DNA from 3 places in the Shigella dysenteriae genome. Region 3 is predicted to be linked to each of the others. Evidence: riboswitches for the same ligand, from Rfam matches in the RefSeq annotation. Region 3 holds a riboswitch; each other region holds the start of a gene.
What was found. A riboswitch is a leader RNA that binds a small molecule or an ion and turns the genes downstream of it on or off. The one in region 3 is predicted to bind thiamine pyrophosphate.
Positions count from the first base shown of each region.

Region 1: another riboswitch for thiamine pyrophosphate. It lies ahead of thiC (phosphomethylpyrimidine synthase ThiC); the one in region 3 lies ahead of thiM (hydroxyethylthiazole kinase).
Region 2: another riboswitch for thiamine pyrophosphate. It lies ahead of thiB (thiamine ABC transporter substrate binding subunit); the one in region 3 lies ahead of thiM (hydroxyethylthiazole kinase).

Region 1 is NZ_CP055055.1:118,304-128,056, forward strand. Features, by position in the region: gene rpoC (DNA-directed RNA polymerase subunit beta') at 1-150, shown strand, start outside; gene HUZ68_RS00570 (stationary phase growth adaptation protein) at 363-878, shown strand; gene thiH (2-iminoacetate synthase ThiH) at 1,313-2,446, opposite strand; gene thiG (thiazole synthase) at 2,443-3,213, opposite strand; gene thiS (sulfur carrier protein ThiS) at 3,215-3,415, opposite strand; gene thiF (thiazole biosynthesis adenylyltransferase ThiF) at 3,399-4,154, opposite strand; gene thiE (thiamine phosphate synthase) at 4,147-4,782, opposite strand; gene thiC (phosphomethylpyrimidine synthase ThiC) at 4,782-6,677, opposite strand; TPP riboswitch at 6,758-6,858, opposite strand; gene rsd (sigma D regulator) at 6,910-7,386, opposite strand; gene nudC (NAD(+) diphosphatase) at 7,481-8,254, shown strand; gene hemE (uroporphyrinogen decarboxylase) at 8,294-9,358, shown strand; gene nfi (deoxyribonuclease V) at 9,368-9,753, shown strand, end outside.
Region 2 is NZ_CP055055.1:679,161-688,913, forward strand. Features, by position in the region: gene thiQ (thiamine ABC transporter ATP-binding protein ThiQ) at 1-139, opposite strand, end outside; gene thiP (thiamine/thiamine pyrophosphate ABC transporter permease ThiP) at 123-1,733, opposite strand; gene thiB (thiamine ABC transporter substrate binding subunit) at 1,709-2,692, opposite strand; TPP riboswitch at 2,723-2,822, opposite strand; gene espY2 (T3SS effector EspY2) at 3,064-3,633, shown strand; gene sgrR (DNA-binding transcriptional regulator SgrR) at 3,862-5,520, opposite strand; gene sgrT (glucose uptake inhibitor SgrT) at 5,609-5,740, shown strand; gene leuD (3-isopropylmalate dehydratase small subunit) at 5,848-6,453, opposite strand; gene leuC (3-isopropylmalate dehydratase large subunit) at 6,464-7,864, opposite strand; gene leuB (3-isopropylmalate dehydrogenase) at 7,867-8,958, opposite strand; gene leuA (2-isopropylmalate synthase) at 8,958-9,753, opposite strand, start outside.
Region 3 is NZ_CP055055.1:2,999,580-3,009,332, forward strand. Features, by position in the region: gene HUZ68_RS14495 (nucleoside permease) at 156-1,433, shown strand; gene HUZ68_RS14500 (ADP-ribosylglycohydrolase family protein) at 1,430-2,434, shown strand; gene HUZ68_RS14505 (carbohydrate kinase family protein) at 2,431-3,396, shown strand; gene HUZ68_RS14510 (GntR family transcriptional regulator) at 3,370-4,116, opposite strand; gene HUZ68_RS14515 (glycoside hydrolase family 25 protein) at 4,168-4,986, opposite strand; gene thiD (bifunctional hydroxymethylpyrimidine kinase/phosphomethylpyrimidine kinase) at 5,051-5,851, opposite strand; gene thiM (hydroxyethylthiazole kinase) at 5,848-6,636, opposite strand; TPP riboswitch at 6,671-6,767, opposite strand; gene rcnR (Ni(II)/Co(II)-binding transcriptional repressor RcnR) at 6,859-7,131, opposite strand; gene rcnA (nickel/cobalt efflux protein RcnA) at 7,252-8,076, shown strand; gene rcnB (Ni(II)/Co(II) efflux transporter accessory subunit RcnB) at 8,295-8,633, shown strand; gene HUZ68_RS14545 (fimbrial protein) at 8,715-9,749, opposite strand.

The DNA of each region.
Region 1 (9,753 bases), 2.2 Mb from region 3:
GCAGGTACCGGTTACGCGTACCACCAGGATCGTATGCGTCGCCGTGCTGCGGGTGAAGCTCCGGCTGCACCGCAGGTGACTGCAGAAGACGCATCTGCCAGCCTGGCAGAACTGCTGAACGCAGGTCTGGGCGGTTCTGATAACGAGTAATCGTTAATCCGCAAATAACGTAAAAACCCGCTTCGGCGGGTTTTTTTATGGGGGGAGTTTAGGGAAAGAGCATTTGTCAGAATATTTAAGGAATTTCTGAATACTCATAATCAATGTAGAGATGACTAATATCCTGAAACTGACTGAACTAATTGAGTCAAACTCGGCAAGGATTCGATACTATTCCTGTGTAACTTTCTTAAGGAACGAGAATGAAACAGGAAGTGGAAAAGTGGCGACCTTTTGGACATCCGGATGGTGATATTCGTGATTTATCATTTCTTGATGCTCATCAGGCTGTCTACGTTCAGCATCATGAGGGCAAAGAGCCTTTAGAGTATCGCTTTTGGGTTACCTACTCTCTTCACTGCTTCACAAAAGATTATGAACATCAGACGAACGAAGAAAAACAATCGTTAATGTACCACGCGCCTAAAGAATCTCGTCCCTTCTGCCAGCACCGTTATAACTTAGCGCGCACACACTTAAAAAGAACTATTTTGGCGCTGCCAGAAAGCAACGTTATTCATGCCGGGTATGGTAGCTATGCCGTGATTGAGGTGGACTTAGACGGAGGAGATAAGGCATTTTACTTTGTTGCGTTCAGGGCTTTCAGGGAAAAGAAAAAACTCCGTTTGCATGTAACTAGCGCTTATCCCATTTCTGAAAAACAGAAAGGTAAATCAGTGAAATTTTTTACCATTTGCCTACAACTTATTGAGAAATAAGCAGCTTCCTCAGCCCTCAAAATAACAAAACCCACCTTAAGGTGGGTTTCGCCAGAGAATTATCTCTGGTATTCAGAACGCCATTACCGGACTTTGCCTTGACCTTGCGATAATCGCAGGTTGCGGGATGTCTGAATTTCTTCAGTCTGCTGCATCCTGGAAGATGAGAACATGTGTTCTTATTTTCGTCTCTATCATAGTTGAGTATTTACTCTCTTACAATCAGATCTCTTTCATTGCTCAACAGGCGATGGCTTCAGACTTTGCATTACGGAATTTTTAAGAAAGGCAGGGCGAAACGAGGAAGAAGCTTTTCGCCCTGGACAACATTCCTGCTGACGGCACTACCATAAAAAAACACAACGCTTTCAACAACCTTGCGTTTTTCATCTTCCGTAGCGGCTCGGAATAAATTTACGTTCTTACATTCCGTCTCATAGTCTTTGCGAGGCGCGTCCCAGATAGCTGTCCCAGTCTTTCCATACCGGCTGCAAACCCTGAGCGGTTAACGCGGCAGCAACCGCTTCCGGTCTGCGATCGTCGTGCGGTGAGAACTGTTCCAACTCGGGGTGATTGTCGGCATAGCCACCTGGCTGCGTTTTCGAAAAAGCGCTGACGTTATTAATTGCCAGCGGAATAACGCGATCGCGAAACCACGGTGATTCCCGCGTGGAGAGTGACAGTTCAATCTCCGGTGCAAGCAGTCGGAAGGCGCAGATGGTTTGCACTAACTGGCGTTCATCCATAATCGACGCAGGCTCAATGCCGCCAGTACACGGGCGCAGGCGCGGAAAGGAGACAGAGTAACGGCTTTGCCAGTAATGCTGTTGCAGCCATAGCAAATGTTCGGCAACCATATAGCAGTCAACGCGCCAGTTGTCGGAAAGGCCAATTAGCGCGCCGAGGCCTATCTTATCAATCCCCGCACGGCCCAGCCGATCCGGCGTTTCCAGCCGCCAGAAGAAGTCCTGTTTTTTGCCTTTCAGATGATGGCGGGCATAAGTCGCCTCGTGATATGTCTCCTGATAAACCATCACGCCATCCAGACCAAGTTGCTTTAACTCGGCGTATTCCGTCTCCGCCAGCGGTTGCACTTCCATCTGTAGTGAAGAGAACTGTTCACGCAGGGCAGGGAGATGACGACGAAAGTAATCCATCCCCACTTTCGCCTGATGTTCACCGGTGACTAAAAGCAGATGTTCAAAGCCCATCTCCCGTATAGCGGCGCTTTCCCTGGCAATATCCGCTTCGTCCAGCGTTTTGCGCTTGATGCGATTACTCATGGAAAATCCGCAGTACGTGCAGTCGTTAGCGCAAAGATTGGAAAGATAAAGCGGGACGTAGAAACTAACTGTGTTGCCAAAACGCTGACGGGTCAGGCGCTGCGCCCGTTGGGCCAGTGGTTCCAGATAGCCACTGGCGGCTGGCGATAACAGCGCCATCATATCGTCGCGGGTGAGTTGCGAGGCATTTAGCGCCCGCTCTACGTCAGCAGCCGTTTTGCCGTTGATACGCAGGCGGATGTCGTCCCAGTCCAGTTGTCGCCAGCGATCGCTGAAGGTTTTCATGCCGATGCCTCCAGAAATCCGGTCAGCGGGCTGGTGGCATGAGCAAAATGACTGCGGCTGCCCGGTCCGGACTGACGTGCCAGCAGGCCTGCTTCTACTGCCAGACGAAATGCCTTCGCCATGTTGACGGGATCGTCCGCGACGGCAATCGCCGTATTCACTAACACCGCGTCGGCCCCCATTTCCAGCGCCTGCGCGGCATGGCTGGGAACGCCGATGCCAGCATCGACAACCACCGGAACTGTGGCCTGCTGGATAATAATCTCCAGCATGGCACGGGTTTCCAGTCCCTGATTCGAGCCAATCGGCGCGCCGAGCGGCATCACCGCTGCACAGCCGACTTCTTCCAGACGTTTACACAATACCGGATCGGCCCCGCAGTAAGGCAGCACGACAAATCCCTGTTGTACCAGCGTTTCGGCGGCTTTCAGGGTTTCGATGGGATCAGGCAATAGCCAGCGGGCGTCAGGGTGAATCTCTAATTTTAGCCAGTTTGTGCCTAATGCTTCACGTGCCAGATGGGCGGCGAAAATGGCTTCTTCCGCTGTTTTCGCCCCGGATGTATTTGGCAGCAGGGTCACACCCGCCGCGATAAGCGGTTCGAGGATAGCGTCGTTGTGCTGGCGCAAGTCGACACGTTTCATCGCCAGCGTCACCAGTTGGCTGCCGGAAGCGCGAATAGACTCCACCATCAGTTGTGAAGAGGCGAATTTCCCGGTGCCGGTAAACAGATGTGAATCAAACGTTTTGTCCGCAATACGTAACATCTCAACCCCCTGCAATAACCTGAAAAAGCAGGATCTGGTCGCCATCCTGCACGATATGTTGCGTCCACTGCTCACGCGGGACGATTTGATGATTAATCGCCAGAGCCGCGCCCGCTTGTCGTTGGTCGAGTTGCTCCAGTAGTTCGTGAACAGTTTGCCCGGCGGCGCACTGCATCGGTTGATCGTTAAACAGGATCTGCATTGCTTCCTCCGCATACCGGGCAACCACTGGCGCGGCGCAACGCCAGGCTGCGCCACTGGCTCGACTTACCGTCGAACAGTCGGAGTTCTCCCGCAGGCGTCTCTATACCGCTTAATAACTTAATGGCTTCCAGTGCCTGCAAAGTGCCCATAACCCCGACCACCGGGCCAACCACGCCCGCCGTGCGGCAGTTGCGTTCTGGCTCCTGGTTATCTGGCCACAGGCAGCGGTAACACCCCTGCTCCCAGGGCGGCGTCAGTACCATCAACTGACCGCCAAATCCGACCGCGCTGGCGGTGATAAGCGGCGTGTTGAGTGCCACGCAGGCGGCATTAATCTCCTGGCGAGTCGCCATATTGTCGGTACAGTCGAGCACCACATCGGCTTGTGCAACCGCATCTTTTAACGCCTCACCCGTTAACCGTTGTTGTAATGCTGTCAGTTGAATATCGGGATTCAACTGTGTCAGTCGCTGATGGCTGACCTGCGATTTCGGGCGATCGATATCTTCAGTGGTAAAGAGGATTTGTCGTTGCAGATTGCTTAAATGCACATCGTCGTCATCTGCCAGTACCAGCGTCCCGACGCCAGCGCCCGCCAGGTATAGCGCAGCAGGTGTACCCAGCCCGCCAAGACCGATAATCAGCACCTGGCTGTCGAGCAGTTTTTGCTGCCCGTCAAGAGCGATATCGTCGAGCAGGATTTGGCGGCTATAACGCATAAAGTCACGGTCATTCATCGCCAACTCCTGCAATTTCCAGCAACTGTGCCGTTGCCAAACGCCAGTCTGCGGCTTGAGTAATGGCGCTGACGACGGCGATACTGCCGACACCCGTTGCTATCACCGCAGGCGCGCGTGCCAGACTGATACCGCCAATCGCCACGGTGGGATAATCCGCCAGTCGCTCAACATGCCGTGCCAGCTGTTCCAGCCCCTGCGGTGCAGAAGGCATCTGTTTGGTTTGCGTCGGGAATACATGTCCCAGCGCGATATAAGAGGGGCGTGCTGCCAGCGCGACGTCGATTTCCATATCGTCATGTGTCGAAACGCCCAGCCGCAGGCCTGCCGCGCGGATGGCATTGAGATCGGTGGCTTGCAAATCTTCCTGCCCCAAATGGACGCCATACGCCTGATGCTTGATCGCCAGCCACCAGTAATCGTTGATAAACAATCGCGCGTTATAGCGGCGGCCCAGTGCAATTGCCGCCACGACATCGGCTTCCACCTCTTCATCGCGCCGATCTTTGATGCGTAGCTGGAGAGTACGTACGCCTGCATCCAACAGACGTTCGATCCAATGTACGCTGTCCACCACCGGGTACAGTCCTAAACGAAAAGGTACAGGAGGAAAATCAGGCTGATACATCACGCTTCCTCCTTACGCAGGTAGATTTCTCCGCCTCTGGCACGGAAGTTCTCCGACATATCCGCCATTCCCATTTCAATAGTTTGCGTGGCGGCGTAATCACGCACTTCCTGGCTGATTTTCATCGAGCAGAATTTCGGCCCACACATGGAGCAAAAATGGGCGACTTTACCTGACTCTTGCGGCAGGGTTTCATCGTGATAAGCGCGGGCGGTAAACGGGTCGAGGGCCAGATTAAACTGGTCTTCCCAGCGAAATTCGAAGCGGGCTTTCGACATGGCGTTATCGCGAATTTGCGCGCCCGGATGCCCTTTCGCCAGGTCAGCGGCGTGGGCGGCAATCTTATAGGTGATAAGCCCCTGCTTAACATCTTCTTTATTAGGCAGACCCAGATGCTCTTTTGGCGTTACGTAACAGAGCATCGCGCAGCCAAACCAGCCAATCATCGCCGCACCAATCCCCGACGTGAAGTGGTCATAGCCCGGCGCAATATCGGTAGTTAGCGGCCCCAGAGTGTAAAACGGCGCTTCGTGGCAGTGCTCTAACTCCTCGGTCATATTGCGGCGGATCATCTGCATCGGCACGTGGCCTGGGCCTTCAATCATCACCTGCACATCATATTCCCAGGCGATTTTTGTCAGTTCGCCCAGCGTATGCAGCTCGGCAAACTGCGCTTCATCGTTGGCGTCCTGAATAGAACCGGGGCGCAGACCGTCGCCCAGCGACAGCGAAACGTCATAAGCGGCACAGATTTCACAAATTTCGCGGAAGTGTTGATAGAGGAAATTTTCCTGATGATGGGAGAGGCACCATTTCGCCATAATCGAACCGCCGCGCGAGACGATACCGGTCAGGCGTTTCGCGGTCATCGGCACATAGCGCAGCAGCACCCCTGCATGGATAGTGAAGTAATCCACACCTTGCTCGGCCTGTTCCAGCAGCGTGTCGCGGAACGCTTCCCAGGTAAGATCTTCGGCGATCCCGTTAACCTTCTCCAGCGCCTGGTAGATCGGCACTGTACCGATCGGCACTGGGCTGTTACGCAAAATCCACTCGCGGGTTTCGTGAATATAGCGACCGGTGGAGAGATCCATCACCGTATCCGCTCCCCAGCGCGTGGACCATACCAGCTTTTCCACTTCTTCTTCGATGGAAGAGGTGACCGCTGAGTTGCCGATATTGGCGTTAACTTTTACCAGGAAGTTACGGCCAATAATCATCGGCTCCGATTCCGGATGATTAATGTTGGCCGGGATAATCGCACGTCCGGCAGCAACTTCATCACGGACAAATTCCGCAGTGATATTTTCTGGCAGACGTGCGCCAAAGCTCATTCCCGGATGCTGGTGGCGTAAAACTTCGCTACGGATGCGCTCGCGGCCCATATTCTCGCGGATGGCGATGAATTCCATTTCCGGTGTGATGATGCCCTGGCGGGCGTAGTGCAGTTGGGTGACGCGGCGTCCTGTTTTGGCGCGTTTTGGCGTTAATAAGCCGCTAAAACGTAGCTCGTCGAGGCCATCATCTGCCAGCCGCGCTTTAGTGTAATCGGAACTGCGCACGGTAAGTTCTTCGGTATCGCCGCGCGCATCGATCCACGGCTGGCGTAGTTTTGCCAGCCCTTGCTGCACGTTAATGGCGATCTGCGGATCGCCATACGGGCCGGAGGTGTCGTAGACCGGAATCGCTTCGTTTTCTTCGTACTGCGGCTGTTCTTTGCTACCGCCAATTAGCGTCGGGCTAAGCTGGATCTCACGCATCGGCACGCGCACGCCGGGTTGTGTGCCAGTGATATAAATGCGTTTTGAGTTGGGAAAGGCGGTGCCTTCCAGGGTGTCGATAAAATGTTGGGCCTGGGCGCGTTGTTCGCGACGGGTCAGTTTTGTTGCAGACATAGCTCATTCCAAAAAGTTAAGGACGTGGCTTGTCAGACGACGGATGAAGCAAGAGACGATCGCCGCAAAGGCGATGCGATAGCAGATTAACTCTTGTTCCCTTCGCAGGTATTAGCCTGATCAGGTTCCGCGGATCCCGAATAAACGGTCTCAGCCAGTTAAGGCACTCCGACAAGAAATTAGCCCCACAAACGGGGCGTTGAATGTAAATTACGCGTTAACAGCGCAGAACTCAAGCAGGATGTTTGACGCGGGCGGCGTCAAGCACCAGCAGAATCAGCTTATCTTCCAGCACAAAGCGCGCTTCCAGCGCCTCGCCGATGTCAGATAAAACCTGTTGAAACTCAAGGTAATTATCATGATCGATAGCGGTTTCCAGGCTGGAATCGTAGTAATCCATAATCTGTTGGGTATTGGCTTCGAGTTGCGGCCAAATCTTCGCGGCGCGCGCGAGTTGCCCGTTGCCTTCCAGCTTATGAAGAATGCGCTCATAAATACTGAAATGTCCGGCAGACAAGTAATCGACCAGGCTCTGACAAAAATCATCAAGGGCTTTTTCGTTTAGCCTCATGTACGATTCTTTGCCAGGCTTAATGCCAACCAGATTGTAGTAAGCCACGAGCAGATGCTTACGTACATGTAGCCAGCGATCAACCAGTTTGTTACTTCCTCTGACGCGCTCCGTCAGGTTATCGAGCTGGTTAAGCATGATTGACTCCGCAAGTTTGTATTCAAAAACTGCTCAGTGAAAAATGTAAAAACCATGTTAAACATGCCAGTGATGCAAAGGTAGTGCAAGAGCTATGGATCGTATAATTGAAAAATTAGATCACGGCTGGTGGGTCGTCAGCCATGAACAAAAATTATGGTTGCCGAAGGGAGAATTGCCATATGGCGAAGCGGCAAATTTCGATCTTGTGGGTCAGCGCGCACTACAAATCGGCGAATGGCAGGGGGAACCTGTTTGGTTAATACAACAGCAGCGGCGTCACGATATGGGGTCGGTACGTCAGGTCATTGATCTCGATGTTGGGCTGTTTCAACTGGCCGGACGTGGCGTGCAACTGGCGGAGTTTTACCGATCGCATAAATACTGTGGTTACTGCGGGCATGAAATGTATCCAAGCAAAACCGAATGGGCGATGCTGTGCAGCCATTGCCGTGAGCGTTACTACCCGCAAATCGCCCCCTGCATTATTGTTGCCATCCGTCGCGATGATTCGATCCTCCTCGCCCAGCATACCCGCCATCGTAACGGTGTCCATACGGTACTTGCCGGATTCGTCGAAGTGGGCGAAACCCTCGAGCAGGCGGTCGCGCGGGAAGTGATGGAAGAGAGCGGCATCAAAGTTAAAAACTTGCGTTATGTGACTTCCCAGCCGTGGCCGTTTCCTCAGTCTTTAATGACCGCGTTTATGGCGGAATATGACAGCGGCGACATCGTGATCGACCCGAAAGAATTGCTCGAGGCGAACTGGTATCGCTATGACGATTTGCCGTTACTCCCGCCGCCCGGCACCGTGGCGCGCCGTCTGATAGAAGATACGGTGGCGATGTGTCGGGCAGAGTACGAGTGATGATACACTGACCGCCTGACGCACTAAGGAACAGCCAAAATGACCGAACTTAAAAACGATCGTTATCTGCGGGCGCTGCTGCGCCAGCCCGTTGATGTCACTCCAGTATGGATGATGCGCCAGGCGGGTCGCTATCTACCGGAATATAAAGCCACGCGCGCCCAGGCGGGCGATTTTATGTCGCTGTGCAAAAACGCCGAGCTGGCGTGTGAAGTGACCTTGCAACCGCTGCGTCGCTACCCGCTGGATGCGGCGATCCTCTTTTCCGATATCCTCACCGTCCCGGACGCGATGGGGTTAGGGCTCTATTTTGAAGCCGGAGAAGGTCCGCGTTTTACCTCGCCAGTCACCTGCAAAGCTGACGTCGATAAACTGCCAATTCCGGACCCGGAAGATGAACTGGGGTACGTGATGAACGCGGTGCGTACCATTCGTCGCGAACTGAAAGGCGAAGTGCCGCTGATTGGTTTTTCCGGCAGCCCGTGGACGCTGGCGACCTACATGGTGGAAGGCGGCAGCAGCAAAGCCTTCACCGTGATCAAAAAAATGATGTATGCCGATCCGCAGGCGCTGCACGCTCTACTCGATAAACTGGCGAAAAGCGTCACTTTGTATCTGAATGCGCAGATTAAAGCCGGTGCTCAGGCTGTGATGATTTTCGACACCTGGGGCGGCGTGCTTACCGGGCGCGATTATCAACAGTTCTCGCTTTATTACATGCATAAAATTGTTGATGGTTTACTGCGTGAAAACGACGGTCGCCGCGTACCGGTCACGCTGTTTACCAAAGGCGGCGGACAGTGGCTGGAAGCCATGGCAGAAACCGGTTGCGATGCGCTGGGCCTCGACTGGACAACGGACATCGCCGATGCGCGCCGCCGTGTGGGCAATAAAGTCGCGTTGCAGGGTAATATGGATCCGTCGATGCTGTACGCGCCGCCTGCCCGCATTGAAGAAGAAGTAGCGACTATACTTGCAGGTTTCGGTCACGGCGAAGGTCATGTCTTTAACCTTGGTCACGGCATTCATCAGGATGTGCCGCCAGAACATGCTGGCGTGTTCGTGGAGGCAGTGCATCGACTGTCTGAACAGTATCACCGCTAAGGAGCGATTATGGATCTCGCGTCATTACGCGCTCAACAAATCGAACTGGCTTCTTCTGTGATCCGCGAGGATCGACTCGATAAGGATCCGCCGGATCTGATCGCCGGAGCCGATGTCGGGTTTGAGCAGGGCGGAGAAGTGACGCGAGCGGCGATGGTGCTGCTGAAATACCCCTCGCTTGAGCTGGTGGAGTATAAAGTGGCCCGCATCGCTACCACCATGCCTTACATTCCAGGTTTTCTTTCCTTCCGCGAATATCCTGCGCTCCTGGCAGCGTGGGAGATGCTGTCACAAAAACCGGATTTAGTGTTTGTCGATGGTCATGGGATCTCGCATCCTCGCCGTCTTGGCGTCGCCAGCCATTTTGGTTTGCTGGTGGATGTGCCGACCATTGG
Region 2 (9,753 bases), 2.3 Mb from region 3:
CGGCGATCAAATTCAGCAGGGTACTTTTACCCGCGCCGCTTGGCCCGAGGATCGCCACCTGCTCGCCGCGTTCTACTGTTAAGCTAAAACGCATCGGCAAATGGTGGTAAAGCCAGGTGATATCAGTCAGTTTTAACATTTCGCCCCGGTAGTTTTTCAATCACGGTAAACAGCAGAAAACAGAGTAGTAGCAGAATTAACGCGGTGACCGCGCCGTCCTGGCTGCGATAGGAGCCAATTTGCTGGTAGAGATAAAACGGTAGGGTGCGGAAATCATCGTTACCGAACAACGCCACCACGCCAAAATCACCAATCGACAGCACGCAGGCAAAAGCCAGCGCCTGCGCCAGCGGGCGTTTCAGGGCGCGCAGCTCCACCACTTTTAAGCGTGACCAGCCTTCAATCCCCAGCGACTGACATAACATGCTGTAGCGGGCGGTGATATCGCGCATCGGGTTTTCCAGCACTTTCAGGGCGTAGGGGATCGCCATTAACGCATTGGTGAAAATCACAATGCCGTCAGCAGATTGCGGCAGGCCAATGGTGCTGTTGAGCAGTAAAAAGAAGCCCGTTGCCAGCACAATCCCCGGCATAGCGAGGATCAACATGCCGCTCATCTCCAGCGCCTGGCCCGCCAGCATTTTTTGCCGCGCCCGAAGTTCGCGACTGCTCCATAGCAGCATCATGGTCAGCACTACGCACAATACACCTGCCGCCAGCGCAATACGCAACGAGGTCCACAGCGCCTGCCACAGCACCGGTTGTGCCAGCACTTCCGGCAACTGGCGATTTACCCCATCGACGATCACCGCCAGCAACGGTGGCAGCAACAGCAGCAGCGCCAGCACTATTAACACCGTGTCGCAAATGCGGCTATGCAGACGATCGTCCGGGTCGCGCCAGCCTTGCAGCAGCGTGGTGCCGGGCGCAATGGCCTTACTTAGTCGCTGACTCAACAGCACCAGCCCAAGGCAACACATCATCTGGATCAGCGCCAGCATCGCCGCGCGGGCAGGATCGTAGTCGTAACTCAGCGCCTGATAAATAGCCAGCTCGATAGTGGTCGCCTGCGGACCGCCGCCCAGCGACAGTACGGTGGCGAAGCTGGCGAAACAGAGCATAAAGATAAGCGCAGCAACTGGCGGGATTTGTCGCCGTAACCACGGCCATTCGACGAAACGAAAGAAGTGCCAGCCACGCATCCCAAGCTGGGCGGCAAGTTGACGTTGTTCGCCGGGAATGTTTTCCAGTGCCTGAAGTAATAAACGGCTCGCCATCGGCAGATTAAAAAACACATGGGCCAGCAAAATGCCTTGCAGGCCGTAGGGCGAAAAGGTCCACTCCAGACCGAGCGATTGGCAGAGCGATGCCAGCCAGCCCTGGCGACCATAGACGCTAAGAATGCCGAAAACGGCGACCAGCACCGGGAGGATCAAGGTCATTGCGCACAGACGCAACAGCGCCAGCCGACCCGGAAAGCGCCTGCGATAGAGTGCGCGGGCGAGGAATATCGCGGGTACGACAGAGAGCAGCGCCGAGAGAAACGCCTGCCAGAAGGAGAAGCGCACCACATGCCACAGGTAGCTGTCCCGCCAGACTGCCGACCAGTCACCCTGCGGCGCGTTCCACCACAGGGCGAGAAACGCCGCCAGCGCAACCGCTACCACCAGCGTGGCGGCGCTTACACCTGGAATTAACCAGCCGGGAATTAACGGCTGACGGCGCGTTGCCATTCGCTAATCCATGCCTGACGTTGTGCCGCCACTTCGGCTGGCGTGAACTCCAGCGTGGTTGCGGGTTTGGTCAATTTTTCAAAACCGGCAGGCAGCGTGACGTTTGCCACCGGATACATCCAGTTGCCGGTTGGGATCGCATTCTGGAAAGCCGGAGAAACCATAAACTGGAGGAATTTTTGCGCCAGCTCCGGCTGCTTGCTGGCAGCGGTGCGAGCGGCGACTTCCACTTGCAGATAGTGACCTTCGTTGAAGTTCGCGGCGGCGTAGTTATCTTTCTTCTCTTCGAGAATGTGATAAGCCGGAGAGGTGGTGTAACTCAGTACCAGATCGCTTTCACCTTTTAAAAACAGGCCGTAGGCTTCGCTCCAGCCTTTGGTGACGGTGACGGTTTTCTTCGCCAGTTTCTGCCAGGCTTGTGGGGCGTCATCGCCATAGACTTTTTGCATCCATAGCAACAGACCCAGCCCCGGTGTACTGGTGCGCGGATCCTGATAAATCACCCGCCAGTTTTGATCGCTCTCAACCAGTTCTTTCAGGCTTTGTGGCGGGTTTTTCAGTTTGTTCTTGTCATAAACGAAGGCGAAGTAGCCATAATCAAACGGTACGAAAGTGTCATTATTCCAGCCGCCGGGAACGTTAACGGCATCCGCTGCCACACCGCTTTTGGCAAACAGTCCGGTTTTACTGGCGGCGTCTAACAGGTTGTTATCCAGCCCCAGCACCACATCGGCTTTACTGTTTTTGCCTTCCATCCGTAGACGGTTGAGAAGCGAAACGCCATCTTCCAGCGCCACCAGTTTCAGTTCGCAATTACAGTCGGCTTCAAAGGCTTTTTTAACCACCGGACCAGGCCCCCAGTCGGCGGCGAAGGAATCGTAGGTATAAACAGTCAGAACGGGTTTAGCGAAAACGGGCGCTGTGCACAGCAACAGCAGGGGAAGACATTTTTTTAACACTTTGCACCTCAAAAAAGAGTGGCAAAGGACTTGAGAAGGAGCCTCAAATCCCTTCGCCGGCGTTATCCGGATCAGGTTCGACGGGTATTTTCTCAGCGCACGCGTCCGCGTGGCACCCCGTTGAGAACGGCGTTAGTGTAGTGATTTTGTTATCAACCAGCAATCCATAGAGAAGGCGTATTAAAAAAGCCAATATTCGTTCAGCTATCAAGAGCGTATTTGCATAGCTGGAGAGCGTTGATCCGAAAGAATCCCTTAGCTACAGTCAGAATAGGTAACGTAACCGTTTATTGCGTGAATGAGCGATTTTTGACAGTATTCTTATTCAGGACGCTTATTCTGAGTTTTTTACTCAGAGTGGAGCTATCAGCATGAAAGTAAGAAACCCAGAACAGATTAGTATCCCTGCTAGTAATACCACTAAAGATCCAGGCCTTACTAATTCTCAGATTATCAGGATAGTTAACTTGGTCCAAAAGACCGAGAATATGAATATCTTTGAAGAGCTATGGGAGACGTTACGCAATCTCTTTCGGTCAGATAAACATTCTCAGACTGCGGCAAGGCAAATTCTGAAGGATGCATTTTATTTCCAGAATAGTGATGACTACTCAAAATACTTTACCGGGGCTGTCGACGGGAAGGCGCGTGATCAGTTAACTCACTGGCTGATAAAATTTAATGAACTCAAAGAACACGCAAGAGATCCGGAAAATATGGCCGCGAAGGCCTCACTCTCGCCAAAAGATACGTTATGCGTCAGTTTTTTTATTGGCGATGAGGCGATATTTACTCTGAAGTTGCAGCTGAAAGAGAACACCAGGACCGGGTGCATTGACCTGAGTAATGCTTACTTTAACGGTGTTGTCATTTGTGGTATTGACTGTCTCGAGGTTGACATGAGCAATGCTGAAACGAACAATAGCAGATGGTATGACTGACCTGCGCGAGGTTAACCTGAAAAAGATGATCTTTCCGGCCAGAACAAGGCTAGACTGCGCCGTTATTGATTAACTCAGAATATGAAAGAGGGGCTGGAATGCCCCTTCTTTAATCTTATTTGCGACGCTAATCAGACGATGCATAAAACAGAGAAAATATAAAAGTAATGTATTTTATCATTCCGTCTGAATATAAAAAATGCGCTCATGACCGCCAAAAGGCGCAAGCTACTCTGGATCCGGCGGCGCAAACCACGCTGATTTAAAATCGAACCAGCCGAGGGTGTTCATGCGTAGGCCGCGCATACTGCGTTGCCCCTGAATGATCAGCCAGTGGTGGATAAGTGGCACCATTGCTTTACTGGCGACCAGTTGCTGGCACCAGTTCGCCAGATTCATCTCGCCATTGCGCCAGCGGGCGGCGTCGGCTTGCCAGTCGATCGGAATACAGTGTTGGAGCAGCGGCACCTCGCACAGGTGCGCGAACAGCGAAAAATCCAGCGGTAGCGTAAAGTTGGCGCTGTTAAGCCAGATATCGCTCTCGATCTCTCCTTCATGCCACTGATCGTAGCTGATCTCTTTGATTTCCAGTGTGACCTGGTGGCTTGCCAGAATCTGCTGCATGATCCCGGCAATCACCCGATGCTCACTGTGATCCTGATAAAAGGTCAGGGTGAGGCTTTCCAGACCAGCCGGTTTTTCGCTCTTTATGGTGCGGGCATGATGCCAACGGGGGAGCAGTCCATAAGCCGGGAACCACAGTTGCTGGTACTGTTCCTCAGCGAAATAGACCAGATTAGTTGGAGAAAGCACATAGCTTACCCAGTCCCTGACTTGCTGATTCGCCCCGCGATGGGTGCGGCTATCGAACAGTAAATAGTAGCAACCTTCCTCCAGGCGGCTTTCAATCTCTTTTTCCTCGCCCTGTGGACCTTTTAGCATCAGACCTCCGGCTGGCTCGTCGGCAATTTCCGGCAGAACCCAGACGTTAACTTCGTCGATTAATGCCCGGTAACCGAAGAAGTCATCGAATGCCTGAATTTTCAGTTGATTGGTGCTGTTGCGGATCACCGCATACGGACCGGTGCCGATGGGATGGCTGGCAAAGTTACTGAGGGTTTCCCATTCGCGCGGCAGGATCATCGCCGGAACTTGTCCCAGCAGTAACGGCAACCAGCGATCCGGCTGCGTGAGGTGGATATCCAGCGTCCAGGGCGTCGGCGACACAATGTCAGCAATATGCGAATAGAGCGGCAGCGTATTGATTCGTTTTAAAGAGGCGATCACGTCGTCCATTTCCAGTTCACGACCATGATGAAAATGGACTCCTGGACGCAAAAAGAAACGCCAGTGAAGCGGTGATATTTGCTGCCAGTGGTGGGCGATGTCTGCTTCCAGTTCCCCATTTTCCTCATTTATGCGCGTTAGCGAACTGAAGATTTGCCGGGCGATATGGGTTTCGGAACGGCGCAATGCGCTGCCAGGTAGCAGGTTACGCAACGGACGATAGTAGAGCACGCGCAGGATGTGCCGCCCCTGGCGGAAGCTGCGGCCCAGATGAGAAACCAGCATTTGCCTCACAGTCGCTTTGTCGCCAACTAACTGCACTAGTTGGTCGATACGCTCCTGCTCCAGCAGGTCTTCCGCCCGCTGTTGCTGAAGCGCCAGCCCGGTATAGAGGAATGTCAGACGCGAGCGTTTACCACGCCCGACTTCCGCTTCCCACGTCAGCCAGCCGCGATCCTGCATGGTGTTGAGCAGGGTGCGCATATGACGACGCGAGCAGCTCAATAACGCTGCCAGTTCGTTGAGCGTTGTGTCCTGCGATTTACCCTCGCAGCATTGCCACAGGCGGATGAACTGTTGTTGCAGACGAGCAGATGGCATAAAAGGGGAACTCCTGCGCAAAAGACAGCAATTTTATTTTCCCTATATTAAGTCAATAATTCCTAACGATGAAGCAAGGAGGTGCCCCATGCGTCAGTTTTATCAGCACTATTTTACCGCGACAGCGAAGTTGTGCTGGTTGCGTTGGTTAAGCGTCCCACAACGATTAACCATGCTTGAAGAACTGATGCAGTGGGAGGGGAGTCATTCTGACTACTGATTTGCGGACATCATGTGTGACTGAGTATTGGTGTTAATCGCCACGCCAGCAGTGATTATCTGCTGGCTTTTTTCTTTTTGGCGATTGAGTACCGGACGGTGTACAAACTAACGCATAAACGCGGGTTGCTTCGCTTCATAAGCCGCAATGGCGTCGTCGTGCTGCAAGGTAAGCCCAATGCTGTCCAGACCGTTCATCAGGCAGTGGCGGCGGAAGGCATCAATGGTAAAGCGATAGGTTTTCTCACCCGCTTTCACCTCTTGCGCTTCCAGGTCTACATCAAAATGAATCCCCGGATTGGCTTTCACCAGCGCAAACAGCTCATCCACTTCTGCGTCGCTTAATTTCACCGGCAGCAGCTGGTTGTTAAAGCTATTGCCATAGAAGATGTCAGCAAAACTCGGCGCAATCACCACCTTAAAACCGTAATCGGTCAATGCCCAGGGCGCGTGCTCACGCGAGGAGCCACAGCCGAAGTTTTCTCGTGCCAGCAAAATGGAAGCGCCCTGATACTGCGGGAAGTTCAGCACGAAGTCCGGGTTTGGCTGTTGGCCTTTTTCATCCAGAAAACGCCAGTCGTTAAACAGATGCGCGCCAAAACCAGTACGGGTCACTTTCTGCAAAAACTGTTTCGGGATGATTGCATCGGTATCGACATTGGCGGCATCCAGCGGAACCACCAGGCCTGTGTGTTTGATAAATTTCTCTGCCATGGTGTGCTCCTTATTTAATGTTGCGAATGTCGGCGAAATGTCCGGTCACAGCCGCGGCTGCAGCCATTGCCGGGCTGACCAGATGCGTGCGCCCGCCGCGCCCCTGACGGCCTTCAAAGTTACGGTTGCTGGTGGAGGCACAACGTTCGCCCGGATTCAGACGGTCGTTGTTCATCGCCAGACACATTGAGCAGCCAGGCAAGCGCCATTCAAAACCGGCTTCAATAAAGATTTTATCCAGACCTTCCGCTTCCGCCTGGGCTTTTACCGGGCCAGAGCCGGGAACCACCAGTGCCTGCACGCCTGGCGCGACTTTTCGCCCTTTGGCGATCTCCGCTGCCGCGCGTAAATCTTCAATGCGCGAGTTGGTACAGGAACCGATAAACACTTTGTCGATAGCCACTTCGGTCAGCGGAATACCCGGTTTCAGCCCCATATAGGCCAGCGCTTTTTCTGCCGACGCACGTTCAACCGGATCGGCAAACGAAGCCGGATCGGGAATATTGTCGTTCACGGAAATCACCTGGCCTGGATTGGTGCCCCAGGTGACCTGCGGCGAAATCTCTTCTGCTTGCAGAGTGACAACGGTATCGAAAGTTGCGCCTTCGTCGGTTTGCAGGGTTTTCCAGTAGGCAACGGCGTCGTCGAAATCTTTGCCTTTCGGCGCATGCAGACGACCTTTGACATAGTTAAAGGTGGTTTCGTCCGGTGCAACCAGACCGGCTTTCGCGCCCATTTCGATTGCCATATTGCACAGGGTCATCCGACCTTCCATGCTTAAATCACGGATTGCTTCGCCGCAAAACTCCACCACATGCCCGGTGCCGCCTGCGCTGCCAGTTTTACCGATAATTGCCAACACGATATCTTTTGCGGTAATGCCCGGCGCGGCTTTGCCCTGGACTTCAATTTTCATGGTCTTCGCACGGCCCTGTTTCAGGGTTTGCGTTGCCAGTACGTGTTCAACTTCGGAAGTGCCGATACCAAAGGCCAGTGCGCCAAACGCGCCGTGAGTGGCGGTATGCGAGTCGCCGCAGACAATGGTCATCCCCGGCAAGGTCACGCCCTGTTCCGGCCCCATTACGTGGACGATCCCTTGATAGGGGTGATTCAGGTCATACAGTTCGACGCCAAATTCTTTGCAGTTTTTGATCAGTTCCTGCATCTGGATACGCGCCATTTCACCGCAGGCATTAATGTCTTTGGTCTGGGTAGAGACGTTGTGATCCATGGTAGCGAAGGTTTTGCCCGGCTGACGTACCGGGCGACCGTGGGCGCGCAGACCATCGAACGCCTGCGGTGAGGTCACTTCATGCACCAGGTGGCGGTCGATATATAACAGCGGGGTTTCGTTTTCGGCTTCGTACACTACGTGAGCGTCAAACAATTTTTCGTATAACGTCTTAGCCATGATTACACCCCTTCTGCCACATAGCGGGCAATGATATCGCCCATTTCATCGGTACTAACGGCGGCAGCGCCACGGGCTAAATCCCCGGTGCGAATGCCTTCTTCTAATGCGCGGTTAATGGCGCGTTCAATGGCGGAAGCCGCATCATCGGCATCCAGGCTGTAACGCAGCAGCAGTGCCAGCGACAGGATTTGTGCAATCGGGTTGGCGATGTTTTTGCCTGCGATATCTGGTGCCGAGCCGCCTGCCGGTTCATACAGACCAAAACCTTGCTCGTTCAGGCTGGCGGAAGGCAACATGCCCATCGAGCCAGTGATCATTGCGCACTCGTCAGACAGAATGTCGCCAAACAGGTTGGAGCACAGCAGGACGTCAAACTGTGATGGATCTTTAATCAGCTGCATGGTGGCGTTGTCGATGTACATATGCGCCAGTTCGACATCCGGGTATTCCGTGGCGATCTCGTTGACGATTTCACGCCATAAAATAGAGGATTGCAGCACGTTAGCTTTGTCGATTGAGGTGACTTTGTGGCGACGCTTGCGGGCAGATTCAAACGCGATGCGGGCGATACGTTCAATCTCAAAACGGTGATACACCTCGGTATCAAACGCTTTTTCATATTGTCCGCTACCTTCGCGGCCTTTTGGCTGACCGAAATAGATGCCGCCGGTCAGTTCACGCACGCACAGGATGTCGAAGCCGTTTGCGGCAATGTCTGCACGCAGCGGACAGAATGCTTCCAGCCCCTGATACAGTTTTGCCGGGCGCAGGTTGCTGAATAATTTGAAGTGCTTACGCAGAGGCAGCAGCGCGCCGCGTTCTGGTTGCTGGTCTGGTGGTAAATGTTCCCACTTCGGACCGCCTACCGAGCCAAACAGCACGGCATCGGCTTGCTCACAACCTTCAACCGTCGCAGGCGGCAGCGGCTGCCCGTGGTTATCAATGGCTGCGCCGCCTACATCATAATGGCTGGTGGTGATGCGCATCGCAAAGCGGTTGCGCACGGCATCCAGCACTTTCAGCGCCTGGGTCATCACTTCCGGCCCGATCCCATCTCCGGGCAAAACGGCAATATGGTAATTCTTCGACATCACACGGTTTCCTTGTTGTTTTCGTTGTGTTGAGCTTTGCGTTGCAACTCTTTTTCGACTTCTGTGGCACGCCAGATATTGTTAAGTACGTGCACCATGGCTTTGGCGGAGGACTCGACAATATCGGTGGCCAGGCCGACGCCGTGGAAGCGGCGACCGTTGTAGTTGGCGACAATATCCACCTGACCCAGCGCATCTTTACCGTGACCTTTAGCGGTCAGGCTGTATTTCACCAGTTCGACGTTATAGTCAGTGATGCGGTTAATCGCCTGATAGACGGCATCGACCGGACCGTTACCGTTGGCGGCTTCTGCTTTGACTTCTTCGCCGCAGGCCAGTTTGACGGCGGCGGTGGCGATATCGTTAGAGCCAGACTGCACGCTGAAGTAATCCAGACGGAAATGCTCCGGCTCTTCTTGCTGCTTACCGATGAAGGCCAGCGCCTCCAGATCGTAATCAAACACCTGACCTTTTTTGTCCGCCAGCTTGAGGAAGGCGTCGTACAAATTGTCTAAATTATATTCACTTTCTTTATACCCCATCTCATCCATGCGATGTTTCACCGCCGCACGCCCCGAACGAGAGGTCAGATTCAGCTGGATTTGGTTCAGACCAATAGATTCTGGTGTCATGATTTCGTAGTTTTCGCGGTTTTTCAGCACGCCATCCTGGTGGATACCGGAGGAGTGTGCGAATGCGCCGCTGCCAACAATGGCTTTGTTTGCCGGGATCGGCATATTACAAATCTGGCTAACTAACTGGCTGGTGCGCCATATCTCCTGGTGATTAATGGCG
Region 3 (9,753 bases):
ATCTTTTGGATGTTTTTTCAGCGTTTTCTGTTGGCTCGATTCATCAGAAAAAATGTTAGCGCGGTCAAGTTTTCACCGCAAAGGTATTTAAAAGGTATTATTAAGTGGTATTGTCATCGCGTACCTTACATTACCTGTCATGAAGGAATTAAAAGATGAAAACAACAGTAAAGCTGTCGTTCATGATGTTTGTTGAATGGTTTATCTGGGGCGCGTGGTTTGTGCCATTGTGGTTGTGGTTAAGTAAAAGCGGTTTTAGTGCCGGAGAAATTGGCTGGTCGTATGCCTGCACAGCCATTGCGGCGATCCTGTCGCCAATTCTGGTTGGCTCCATCACTGACCGCTTTTTCTCGGCGCAAAAAGTGCTGGCGGTATTGATGTTCGCAGGCGCGCTGCTGATGTATTTCGCTGCGCAACAGACCACTTTTGCCGGGTTCTTCCCGTTACTGCTGGCCTACTCGCTAACCTATATGCCGACCATTGCGCTGACTAACAGTATCGCTTTTGCCAACGTGCCGGATGTGGAGCGTGATTTCCCGCGCATTCGTGTGATGGGCACTATCGGCTGGATTGCCTCTGGTCTGGCATGTGGTTTCTTGCCGCAAATGCTGGGGTATGCCGATATCTCACCGACTAACATCCCGCTGCTGATTACCGCCGGAAGTTCTGTTCTACTCGGTGTGTTTGCGTTTTTCCTGCCCGACACGCCACCAAAAAGCACCGGCAAAATGGATATTAAAGTCATGCTCGGCCTGGATGCGCTGATCCTGCTGCGCGATAAAAACTTCCTCGTCTTTTTCTTCTGTTCATTCCTGTTTGCGATGCCACTGGCGTTCTATTACATCTTTGCCAATGGTTATCTGACCGAAGTTGGCATGAAAAACGCCACCGGCTGGATGACGCTCGGCCAGTTCTCTGAAATATTCTTTATGCTGGCATTACCGTTTTTCACTAAACGCTTTGGTATCAAAAAGGTATTATTGCTTGGTCTGATCACCGCTGCGATCCGCTATGGCTTCTTTATTTACGGTAGTGCGGATGAATATTTCACCTACGCGTTACTGTTCCTCGGTATTTTGCTTCACGGCGTAAGTTACGATTTTTACTACGTTACCGCTTACATCTATGTCGATAAAAAAGCCCCCGTGCATATGCGTACCGCCGCGCAGGGGCTGATCACGCTCTGCTGCCAGGGCTTCGGCAGTTTGCTCGGCTATCGTCTTGGCGGTGTGATGATGGAAAAGATGTTCGCTTATCAGGAACCGGTAAACGGACTGACTTTCAACTGGTCCGGGATGTGGACTTTTGGCGCGGTGATGATTGCCATTATCGCCGTGCTGTTCATGATTTTTTTCCGCGAATCCGACAACGAAATTACGGCTATCAAGGTCGATGATCGCGATATTGCGTTGACACAAGGGGAAGTTAAATGAAAACAGAACGTATTCTCGGTGCTCTTTATGGGCAGGCGTTAGGGGATGCGATGGGGATGCCCTCCGAGCTTTGGCCACGCAGCCGTGTTAAAGCACACTTTGGCTGGATTGACCGTTTTCTGCCTGGACCAAAGGAGAATAACGCGGCCTGTTATTTTAACCGCGCCGAATTCACCGACGATACCTCGATGGCGCTGTGTCTGGCGGATGCGTTGCTGGAACGTAAAGGCAAGATCGATCCGGATCTGATTGGGCGTAATATTCTCGACTGGGCGCTGCGTTTCGACGCCTTTAATAAAAACGTACTAGGTCCGACCTCGAAGATTGCGCTCAACGCCATTCGCGACGGTAAACCCGTTGCTGAACTGGAAAACAACGGCGTGACCAACGGCGCAGCGATGCGCGTCTCGCCATTAGGTTGTTTGCTTCCGGCGAGTGATGTTGATTCCTTTATTGATGATGTGGCGCTGGCGTCCAGCCCGACCCATAAATCCGATCTGGCGGTTGCGGGCGCGGTAGTCATCGCATGGGCGATTTCCCGTGCCATTGACGGAGAAAGCTGGTCAGCGATTGTTGATTCACTGCCTTCAATTGCGCGACATGCACAGCAAAAACGCATCACTACCTTCAGCGCCTCACTGGCAGCACGTCTGGAGATTGCGCTGAAAATTGTGCGCAATGCCGACGGCACTGAATCCGCCAGCGAACAGCTTTACCAGGTCGTTGGCGCAGGTACCAGCACTATTGAGTCCGTTCCGTGCGCCATTGCGCTGGTTGAACTGGCACAAACCGACCCGAACCGTTGCGCCGTCCTCTGCGCTAACCTTGGCGGCGATACAGACACCATCGGTGCTATGGCGACGGCAATCTGCGGCGCGTTGCATGGCATTAACGCTATCGATCCTGCGTTAAAGGCGGAGCTGGATGCGGTAAATCAGCTTGATTTCAACCGCTATGCCACAGCGCTGGCGAAATATCGTCAACAACGGGAGGCGGTATGAGCGGCGTTCGATTACACACGCTGCTGCCTGAATTAACCACGCGTCAGCCGGTGATGGTCGTCGGCGCGGCGGTCATTGACGTGATCGCCGACGCTTATGCCCTCCCCTGGCGTGGGTGCGATATCGAACTGAAACAGCAGAGCGTTAACGTTGGCGGCTGCGCACTGAATATTGCCGTGGCGTTAAAGCGCCTCGGCATCGAAGCGGGTAATGCCTTGCCGCTCGGTCAGGGCGTGTGGGCGGAGATTATTCGCAACCGGATGGCGAAAGAGGGGTTAATCAGCCTGATCGATAACGCCGAAGGCGATAACGGCTGGTGTCTGGCGCTGGTTGAGCCGGATGGCGAACGTACTTTTATGTCATTCAGCGGTGTGGAAAATCAGTGGAATCGCCAGTGGCTGGCGCGATTAACCGTTGCGCCTGGCAGCCTGCTCTATTTTTCCGGTTATCAACTGGCCTCGCCCTGCGGCGAATTGTTAGTGGAATGGCTGGAAGAGCTGCAAGACGTGACGCCGTTTATCGATTTTGGCCCACGTATTGGCGATATCCCGGACGCATTACTGGCGCGGATCATGGCCTGTCGACCTTTAGTGTCACTCAATCGTCAAGAGGCTGAGATTGCCGCCGAACGTTTTGCTTTATCCGCAGAGATAACAACACTTGGCAAGCAATGGCAGGAGAAATTTGCCGCGCCGTTGATCGTTCGTCTCGATAAAGAAGGCGCATGGTATTTCAGCAACGACGCTTCTGGCTGCATTCCGGCATATCCAACGCAAGTTGTAGATACCATTGGGGCGGGCGACAGTCATGCAGGTGGCGTACTTGCCGGGCTGGCTTCTGGTCTGCCACTGGCGGATGCCGTATTACTGGGCAATGCAGTGGCGTCGTGGGTTGTCGGGCATCGGGGCGGTGATTGTGCGCCAACGCGCGAGGAACTACTCCTCGCACACAAAAACGTATAGATCGCTGCGACAGTGGCTAATGCTGTACTCAATAGGCCGTTGCTGTTGGTCAAGCGCCACTTGCTTGATCACCAGCACCGGTATTTTGCTATCTAACTGAATATGTGACTGAAACTCGGCATCCGGCATCCGGGCGCTAACGCGGGAACGCGTACGTTGTGGGTAAATGTGCTGGCTGCGGAAATAGTCATAAAGAGAAATTCCGATGGCATCAACATCATGAATTAAATGCGCCGGAACCCACGATTCCTCAATCGATACCGCTTCTTCATCGACATAGCGAATACGCTTAAGCAAAAAGACATCACTTCCCGCTTCGACCGCCAGCTGCTGCGCGACTTCTTCGGGACATTTCACGACACGCTTGTTAACCCATAGCGTATCGGGCTTTTTCCCGCGCAATACCACCTGCTGAGAAAAACCTCGCGCTTCTTTCAACGAGTATTCGAAGATGTTGTTGATCTGCGTGCCGTAACCGCGCGAACGCGTCACCACACCCTCTTCTTCCAGCGCCTGCATCGCCTTGCGCACCGTAATGCGTGAAACGCCGGTTAACTGACTTAAATCACGCTCACCGGGCAAAATATTGCCATGCTCCAGCACCCCGCTGCGCACGGCATTTTTTACCGTTTCGGCAAACTTAATATAAAGCGGCGTGTTATCCGCCGCTAAAATACGCTCGTTCAGTTGGGCAATCAGCTGGGTATGCGCTTGTTCCATTTGTCTTTTTCCTGCCAGGGAGTCTGGTGGGAGTATATCACTGCTTCTTATTTAAGGCGTTTCTTTAATCCCATCAACGAATGCCTGCAACTCCTCCACCGTGCCATTAAATACATTAAAATCCACCGGACCATTGATGCCATCTACCTGTCCACGGTCGGAATGCTGCCAGAAGCGCCAGGCCATGCCGTCATTGTCCGGACGACGTTGATAGTAGTGAGCCACCCACCACGGATATTCATTGAAATAGCCCGCCAGATTGGTGTGATAAAAAACGGCTCCTGAGTAAATAATCGGCTTTTTTCCCGTACTTTTTTCGACCATTTTTAGCCACTGACTTACCCGCTTGCGTAATTCTTTTGCCGATAATTTTCCCCGTTCTTCTACGTCCAGCACGGCAGGGAAATCGCCTTGTGAGAAATCCACCGTTTGCAGAAATAATCGCGCCTGAACAGGCGCTGCTACCGACGGGGAGAAATAATGATACACCCCGCGCAGCAGGCCATTTTCGCGGCTTAGTTGCCAGTTACGCGAAAAATAGGGGTCCACCAGCTTTTCGCCTTCCGTCGCCTTGATAAAGGCAAATTGTAAGCGGATACCGTTATCGCGCATTTTTGCCACCCGCTGCCAGTCGATCCGCTCCTGCCAGCGCGAAACATCTATTCCGTGAATGGTGTAACTGGCAGGAATACGAATAGCGAAAGATTTAACCGGGCGATAACCGTAGAAGTGGATGTAGTCTGTAATCTGAACTGCTGTCGAATAGAAAAAATTCACCGTCTGACGCGGATAAATTGCAACGATGGAAATTAGCCCAAGAGCGCATAATAGAGCGGTGAGTTTTTTTCGACTGGTAATTCTTAGCTGCATTGGTTTCATCCCTGAATGTCAGTGCCAAAGGCTGACAATAACCAAAGCAGCTATAGTACGGTGCTCACCACCAGGCGTGGAAGTGGTGAACCGGACCAATACCGTGACCAACTTCCAGCGTGTCGGCCTGGGCTAACGCCGATGAAAGCCAGCTTTTTGCCTCCTGTACGGTGTCAGCCCAGTTTGTATGGCGCGGGCGTAGTGCAGCCAACGCCGCAGAGAGTGTACAACCAGTGCCGTGGGTGTTTTTGGTCATAATGCGCGGTGCGGTAAACCGTTGTTCACCCTCGCGGGTAAACAGCCAGTCCGGGCTTTGCTCATCATCCAGATGACCACCTTTCATTAGCACTGCGCCACAGCCCATCGCCAACAGCGATCGCCCTTGTTCCAGCATTTCCTGTTCGGTGCGCACGTGTGGCGCGTCGAGCAAGGCGGCAGCTTCGGGCAAGTTTGGCGTTATTAATGAAACCTGTGGCAATAATCGACTGCGCAGCGTAGCAACCGCCGAAGGTGAAAGCAGCGGGTCGCCGCTTTTTGCCAGCATAACGGTGTCGAGTACCACGTTTTGGATCTGATAACGTTGCAACCGTTCTGCCACCGCTTCAACAATATCGGTTTCCGCCAACATACCGATTTTAGTGGTATCGATTCGCACATCGCTGAACACCGAATCGAGCTGGGCGGCGACAAAATCAGGCTCAATGCGATACACCGACTGTACGCCACGGGTATTTTGCGCCACCAGTGCAGTAATAACTGAGCAACCATAAGCGCCAAGTGCCGAGAAGGTTTTAAGATCGGCCTGAATCCCCGCACCACCACTCGGATCAGTACCGGCAATCGTGAGAGCGTTAATTCGTTTCATGCCTGCACCTCCTGCGTCAATTGCCAGAGCGCATCAAGGAAATGTGGAACAAAACTGCCTGGCCCCTCGCTTCTGGCGACTGCGCGCTCTCCGGCTTGTTTCATCCAGTGACAGGCAGATGCGACATTTTCCAGCATATCGCCTGGTAACGCACAGCAGGCAGCGACAACTGCCGATAATGCACAGCCAGTTCCTACCACTTTGGTCATTAACGGATCGCCACCGTGAATACCAATGATACGATGTCCATCGGTAACATAATCCATCACGCCAGTGACCACGACGATTGCGCCAGTTTCCCGTGCCAGTGTTTGTGCAGCGGGTATCGCGTTAGCTGCGGCGTCAGTGGTATCCACTCCCCGTCCGCCATTAGCAATGCCAGCTAATGCCATGATTTCCGAAGCATTACCACGTATCGCTGCCGGTTTAAAAGATAAAAGTTCATGACAAAAATGGCGGCGATAATCGAGCGCACCAACCGCTACTGGATCAAGCGTCCAGGGTGTTTGAGAGCTTTTTGCTTGCTCAACGGCAGCACGCATCGCCTGTGCGCGTGGCTGCGTCAGTGTGCCAACGTTAATCAACAAGGCACTGGCGATAGCCGCAAACTGACTGGCCTCTTCGGTTTCGATAACCATCGCTGGCGATGCACCGATCGCCAGCAAGGTATTGGCAGTAAAGGTTTGCACCACATCGTTGGTCATGCAGTGCACAAGAGGGGAATGTTGGTGAAAAAGGTGTAACGTGTGCGCAGATTGCGCGAAACTCAGCAGGTCGACTTGCATAGTTTGCTCCTGCCATAACGTGAAGAAGCAATGACCTGATGGTCTGTGACTTCCCTACGCTGGCATTATCCAGATCAGGTGATACGGGTATTTCTCAGCCTTCACGCAGAAGGGCACCCCGAGTCGTTTGGTTGCGATGATAAATCGCAGAGGAGGATGGTAATGTCCAGCGCACCCGTTGTAAACGAGGAAAAACGGCAGTTTTACAATCGCGTTAATAAATTATTTGATATATGAATCCAGCACCTTCAGAACGACATCCAGATCTTCTTCACGTTTTAGCTCATCCCCCTGGTGAACGATGTGTTCCGTCAGATGACCTTTAATCACTTCCCGCATCAGACCGTTTACCGCTCCACGGATAGCAGCAATCTGTTGTAAAACTGCAGCGCATTCGTGCGGCTCGTCGAGCATTTTCTTGAGCGCCACGACCTGGCCCTGGATCTTACTGGCACGTGCTTTCAGTTTCTGTTTATCACGGATTGTATGAGACATGGCAACACCTGGTTAACAAGAATATGAAAAATCATAGCACTATTAATCTACTGGGGGGTAGTATCAGGTACTGGGGGGGAGTAGAATCAGATTGCCGAATTAATACTAAGAATTATTATCATGACCGAATTTACAACTCTTCTTCAGCAAGGAAACGCCTGGTTCTTCATCCCCAGCGCCATCTTACTTGGTGCGCTTCATGGCCTGGAACCAGGGCACTCAAAAACGATGATGGCGGCGTTTATCATCGCCATCAAAGGCACCATTAAACAGGCGGTAATGCTCGGACTGGCAGCAACCATTTCGCATACCGCAGTGGTCTGGTTGATTGCCTTTGGCGGGATGGTGATCAGCAAGCGCTTTACTGCTCAATCAGCAGAACCGTGGCTCCAGCTGATTTCCGCAGTGATCATTATTGGCACCGCGTTCTGGATGTTCTGGCGTACCTGGCGCGGCGAACACAACTGGCTGGAGAATATGCACGAGCATGATCATGAACATCATCACCACGATCACGAAGATCACCACGACCATGGACATCATCACCATCACGAACATGGCGAGTATCAGGATGCCCATGCACGAGCCCATGCCAATGACATTAAACGACGCTTTGATGGTAGAGAGGTCACCAACTGGCAAATTTTGTTATTTGGCTTAACCGGTGGCCTTATCCCCTGCCCGGCAGCAATTACCGTGCTGTTGATATGCATTCAGTTGAAAGCCCTGACACTGGGCGCAACACTGGTCGTCAGTTTCAGCATTGGCCTGGCGTTAACGCTTGTCACCGTAGGCGTTGGCGCAGCAATCAGCGTTCAGCAGGTCGCAAAACGCTGGAGCGGATTTAACACTCTCGCTAAACGCGCCCCCTATTTTTCCAGTCTGTTGATTGGCTTAGTTGGTGTGTATATGGGCGTACATGGCTTCATGGGCATAATGCGATAACTCAATCCTTTAGGCTTGCATGTTATCTTCAGCCCAGGATGATTCTTAAATCAGCTATTTCCGCTGACTCTCTGCTCGATAAGGATGCTTTTAGGGCATCCTTTCATTTACACTTTTTACGAAATCATGGGATCACTAACAAAATATCGCTTGTCAGTTATATTGTATGGCAGGAAAGATATGCGACTGATATTACAGATCCCCAAAGTGGAGAGTTTATGACCATTAAAAATAAGATGTTGCTGGGTGTGCTTTTGCTGGTTACCAGTGCCGCCTGGGCCGCACCAGCCACCGCGGGTTCGACCAATACCTCGGGAATTTCTAAGTATGAGTTAAGTAGTTTCATTGCTGACTTTAAGCATTTCAAACCAGGTGATACCGTCCCAGAGATGTACCGAACCGATGAGTACAACATTAAGCAGTGGCAGTTACGTAACCTGCCCGCGCCGGATGCCGGGACGCACTGGACCTATATGGGTGGCGCGTACGTGTTGATCAGCGACACCGACGGTAAAATCATTAAAGCCTACGACGGTGAGATTTTTTATCATCGCTAAAAAAAGCCCCCTCATCATGAGGGGGAAATGCAGACACCTTGTTATTTTTTATTATTAGCCACTTGCTCGTCTTGCTTGTTATTAGTCGTATTTCACGTTGATTAGTGCGGTTGCCTCCAGTGCGCCAGATTTAACTTTTTTTTCATCATATACATAGTAACTGGCCATGATTGGTATATTAATAATGTTGCTATTTAATGAAACTCCTGGTTTATCTGTTTTCCATAATGATGTCGCCGCGCCCTGATCGCCGTTGGCCGAAATTTTAATGGCAGCCTCAGTCCCTTTTGGTGGTTCTGTTAGATCCAACACAAACCCTACACCATTATCTGTTTTACCACGCAAAATAGTATTACTTCCTTTAACTAAGTCACTGCTAGAAAGATATACAACCATATTCCGCGATGCTTGTTTTTTGTCGCCGAAAAGATTATCACATTTCAACGTAATTGTTCCTTCCTTACTGTTCGCCGCAATCTTTCCCTGATTTCTGAGCTGGAACAAGGCGATATCATCTACTTTTATAACTGTGTTTTCAGGCTTACAGGTCGTATTTTTAGGATAATAGGAAATACTTAACCCAAGCGTAAATGTATCCCCCGCCAGTTTGCTGGTGAGATAATTCACACACCAGTTAAACTTCAATGCCTTACAAATACCCAACCAAAAATCGATGGATGACGATGACTCACCGCCAATATTTGCAATCACGGTATCTGAAATAAACCAGGTAGATTTTCTTTCTCCAGTAAAATCAGGTGTGCCTCTGGCTATTTTAACCACATAGGGTAATACTGCCTGCGCATTGCTGGATTTCCCAATTGTGTCGCTGGTTTTACCTAAAGACTCTATTTTAACCTTTAATTTTTCGCCATTACCAAAAGGCCCAACTTCAACCCAATCACTTTGGATATTTTTATAAACTATTTTATCCGTGCTCGTATCACAAGATATCCCAGTAAACACGACACTTTTACTAAAGGAAGTTTCATTCGCTAAAATCTCCCCAACATTAATACCATCTGTAATATTTAATGATGCAGTAGTACGACACCCAGCCCAGGTAAAATTAGCCCACAATATAAATATTAGTAATATTCCATTTCTGAACATCATATTT